One region of the Weizmannia sp. WK01 genome, then DNA from elsewhere that is predicted to be linked to it. Evidence: riboswitches for the same ligand, from Rfam matches in the RefSeq annotation. Region 1 holds a riboswitch; the other holds the start of a gene.
The links. A riboswitch is a leader RNA that binds a small molecule or an ion and turns the genes downstream of it on or off. The one in region 1 is predicted to bind cyclic di-AMP.

Region 1 (2,409 bases):
GTCAAAAGCGACATAAACGGCTATGACCTGATCCGAGAGCGATTTTGCATAATTAATCGTCCGTTCCACGACCGTTGTAATGCCGGCCACCGGGACAATGATCACATTGGAGTGGATTTCTTCCTGAAACACCCCTTTAATCCGCAACTGCTCGCCGACCGCCTCGTAATGCCGGTTCACTTTCCGGAAAATAAACATGACGATCGGCAGGAAAATCAAAACCGGCCATACTTGCGTGAATTTCGTAATGAATAAAATCGCAAGGACGCTAAATGTAATAATGGCACCGACAAAGTTGACCGACATTTTGCCGGCCCAGCCTCTCGGTCTTTGAGTGACCCATTTCACAATCATGCCGCATTGCGCAAGGGTAAACGGAATGAACACGCCGACTGCGTACAACGGAATGAGGCGCTCGGTATTGCCCTGGAATGCGATAATTAAAATCATGGAAGCAACGCCGAGAAAAATAATTCCGTTTGAGTAACCAAGCCGGTCACCGCGGATCGTGAACATGCGCGGCATAAATTTGTCCCTCGCCAAGTTAAAAGCGAGCTGCGGGAACGCAGAGAATCCGGTGTTCGCAGCAAGCACGAGAATTAAAGCCGTAGTTGCCTGGACGAAATAGTACAAAACACCGTTGCCAAGTGTCCGGTGTGCCATTTGCGATACAACGGTTTCTGTTTCTTTCGGCGCAATGCCGAGCCAGTATGCGAGAAAACTGATGCCCGCTAAAAGCGATGCCAGAATGATACCCATCATGGCAAGCGTGCGGGCTGCGTTTCTCGGTGCCGGGTCGCGAAAGTTCGGGATCGCGTTGGAAATGGCTTCGACCCCTGTCAATGCCGAACAGCCGGATGAGAAAGCTTTTAGCAAAAGAAACAGTGAAATGCCGGCGACCGGCGTACCGATATGCGGATGCAGGTTTTGCGGAACTTGCCCCGTTACGGTTTTAAATAAACCGACAACAATGATGACAATCAATGCAAATACGAACAGGTAAACCGGGTATGCGAGCACATTGGCTGATTCCGTCAGCCCGCGCAAATTCAAAATCGTAATGATCAGAACGAGAAAAACCGCAATCTGCACACTGTACGGATGCAAGCTCTGAAACGCGGAAGTAATGGCATCTGTTCCGGCTGAGACGGAAACGGCCACCGTTAAAATGTAGTCCACCAGCAAGGATCCGCCTGCAAGAAGGCCGGGGGTGACGCCGAGATTTTCTTTCGAGACAAGGTATGCCCCGCCGCCTTGCGGATAAGAGTAAATGACCTGGCGATAAGATAAAATAAGTGCAGCCAATAAAATTAAAATGCCGACTGTAATTGGAATAGAATACCAAAATGCCAGCGTCCCCACTGTGGCAAGTACAATCAGCACCTGTTCAGGCCCGTATGCAACAGATGAAAGTGCGTCGGATGACAGAATGGCCAGTGCTTTTAACTTGGTCAGCTTCTGGCCTTCGAGTTCATTTGAACGCAGCGGTCTCCCAATTAACAATCGTTTTATCGTGGTGAACATTTGAATTGTCTCCTTTTATCTGCAGTGTTTCAAAAATGCTTCCCCAAAAATAAGAAAAACCACAAAGAGAATTTATCTTCCCTGTGGTCTATTGCCCGATCACAGTTTCACATCCTCTCTTATAACGCTGACGGGGTTAGCTGTCGGGTTCGGGCATAAGAGTGGCCCTGCCTTTTTAAAAAAAGGCTTCACCCCAAAGCGGCGCGCGGCCGCCAACCTGGTTCCCCCGTTCCGTTTCCGGATTAAGCGGTTCAGTTATGAAACACAAATTTTTCATACGACATCCTATCTTACTCCCGTTACCATGGTTTGTAAAGACTATTTCGCAATTGCGTTTCGGTATGTCCATCTTTACCCGCCATATCCCCGGGCAAACTGTCTTTGCTCACAGTACCTAATTTTCGATCATGCTTCTTTTGTAGAATATCCGAATGTGCCCAAAGCATGCAAAAAGCAAGGTTTTTCGGCAAATCCGGAGTAAAGAGATAAACAGAGTTAGGAAGGTAAAACCTGAGGATGAAAAGATGACCTCTTGGGGCAGGCGGATCAATTGGAAACATAAGACCAAAAGAGGCGCGAACCCGGTGGAATTGTCTAATTAGGAGCTCCATTCGGGCCCGAAATGTCCTTTTGAACCTGTCAAAAGGACAAAACGTGCCGCATCCGGGAATGAAATGTCCTTTTGAACCTGTCAAAAGGACAAAACATGCCGCATCCGGGAATGAAATGTCCCTTTGAACCTGTCAAAAGGACAAAACACGCCGCATCCAATTAGACAAATTAGGCGAAAACCCGTTGAAAATGTCTAATTATGGTCTAATTAGGCGTTCCAAACGCCAAAATCCATTACGATCAGGATAGATTTGCTTATGGCTGTCCGGCGCA
Region 2 (2,409 bases), 1.2 Mb from region 1:
CCGTCCCCAGCGTCGCCAAAAGGACAACGAATGAAACTCCTGGAACACCGGCGATGCCTTTTGATGTAACCATCAGCACAAGCACCAGCGAAATTTGCGCACCGATGGACATGTGAATCCCGTACATTTGCGCAATAAACAGCGCCGCCAGCGACTGGTACAAGGTCGAGCCGTCCAGGTTGAATGAGTACCCGGTCGGAATCACCAGTGTAGTGATCGATTTCGGGCAACCGAATTTTTCCATTTTCTCCATGAGCCTTGGCAGCACCGCTTCCGAGCTTGCAGTGGAATAAGCAAGGATCAATTCGTCTTTCAGGATTTTGAAGAGATTGAAAATATTTACACGGAAAAGCCAGGCAATCAGGCCAAGCACGACAACCACAAAGAAAATAATCGTGCCGTAAACCGTGAAAACAAGTTTGCTTAGCGGAATCAATGACTTGAGGCCGAATTGTGTAACGGTTACACCAATCAGGCCGAATACACCAATTGGAGCCACTTTCATGACCAAATTAGTGACATAAAACATTGCTTCACTGACACCCTGGAAAAAGCGGAGCACCGGTTTTCCTTTTTCCCCGATGGCTGCCACCCCAATCCCGAACATGACAGAGAAGAAAATGATCGGAAGCATATTCCCTTGTGAAAGGGATTCAAACAAGTTCGTCGGCACGATACTTAAAATCGTATCGACTATGCCATTGTGTTGCGTCTCTTTTGTTGTTTCCACATAGCTGCTGATCGATGTTTTTGCCAATGAGCCCATATCCACCCCTGTCCCCGGATGAAACAAGTTTCCGGCCAGCAGTCCTACTACAATCGCGATGGTCGTGACAATTTCAAAATAAATCAATGCTTTCAGGCCAAGCTTTCCAACCTGTTTCATATCGCCTGCGCCGGCAACACCGACAATCAAGCTTGAAACGACAATCGGAATCACAATCATTTTAATCAAGCGCAAAAAGAAGTCGCCAAACGGCTGGAGAATATGGGCCACGGTGTCATTGCCGTGGAAAATGCCGCCAATCGCAATACCTAGTATCAGGCCGATAAAAATCTGCCAGGCTAAGCTCACTCTTTTCATGAAGTTTCCCTCCCAGATGCCAATATTTTTCAAAAAGCGCAGTACGCAAGCTGCATACCGGATTGTTTGTAAAACTCAAATCGCAAGTCCTGCCAGTTTCCGGCTTTACCCCGAAAACCAAATTTGTGAATTAAAAAAACCACGAAAGAGAGAAATTCCTTCGCAGCATTTTTGCTTAAAAGGCGTGTCCAAAAAACACACACAGTTCTCTCCAGACGCTTACGAGGTTAGCTGACGGATTAGGGAATAAAGAGTTTCCCTACCTTTCATTGAAAGGTTTCACCCCTGGTGCATAAAACACCTGTTGGTTCCCCCGTTTACATAAACATGTAATTGAGCGATGATATGAAGTTTTTAAAAAATAAAAAAACAACTCATCCTTCTTCAATGTTTTAGCGTCCTTTGTCATTATATAATATTTTACTCAACTTTCGCACCTAGAAAATCATAATAAATTCAGTGCTGGCTAATGTCTATTACGTCTCAGATACAGCACTTGACAGTAAAATTAATATATGAAAAAACACCTCTACTTTTGGTATAGTTGATTTATCGAAAATCACTACCAAATAGAAGAGGTGTCTCCTACTATGATAGCGAAAAACAGCCTGAATAATCAACTACCAAATGAAATAAAATCAACATTTAAAGAGTTGAATATGTTGAAACACTTGCGAATCGCCGGTATTACGAAGTCCTTTGGTTTTTCTTGTGCCTACATTTTTCAATTGATTTTTTGTATGATCTTTGAAAACAAAAACTGGTTCAGGATGTTGGAAAGTAAGAAAGCTACAGACATTCCAGCCAAAGATACCGTTTATCGGTTTCTCAACCAATCAACGTTCAACTGGCGTCGTTTCCTCCTTTCACTGGTTGCCTCAGTGATTGGAAAAGTTTCGAAATTGACACGTCATGACCGTCCGAAAGTATTGATTTTAGATGATTCATCTTATGACCGGAACCGAAGCAAACACGTTGAGCTTCTGGCTCGCTGCTTTGATCATGCATCTCAAAAAATGCGTTTTTACAAAGGATTCCGCATGTTGACATTAGGATGGTCTGATGGCGCAACATTCCTACCCGTTGACTTCTCATTATTGAGTTCGAAAAAGAGCCAGATCAACGGCATATCCGAAAATATCGATAAACGCAGCTCCGGTTATAAGCGCCGAAAAGAAGCATTACAAACGGCACCAGAACAGATTCCTGGCATGATTGCCCGGGCGATGAATTCTGGTATCGATGCTTCCTATGTTCTAATGGATTCGTGGTTCACCCAACAACCTCTCATCAAGGAGATTACAGAACAAGGTCTTGACGTAATT

Region 2: linked by a shared signal. The riboswitch ahead of OF158_RS14290 (cation:dicarboxylate symporter family transporter) and the one ahead of OF158_RS02460 (APC family permease) in region 1 are both predicted to bind cyclic di-AMP.

Annotation. Positions count from the first base shown of each region.
Region 1 covers NZ_CP109616.1:514,184-516,592, reverse strand. Annotated here, with positions in the region: gene OF158_RS02460 (APC family permease) at 1-1,524, opposite strand, end outside; cyclic di-AMP (ydaO/yuaA leader) riboswitch at 1,634-1,783, opposite strand.
Region 2 covers NZ_CP109616.1:2,979,567-2,981,975, forward strand. Annotated here, with positions in the region: gene OF158_RS14290 (cation:dicarboxylate symporter family transporter) at 1-1,084, opposite strand, end outside; cyclic di-AMP (ydaO/yuaA leader) riboswitch at 1,287-1,434, opposite strand; gene OF158_RS14295 (IS4 family transposase) at 1,675-2,409, shown strand, end outside.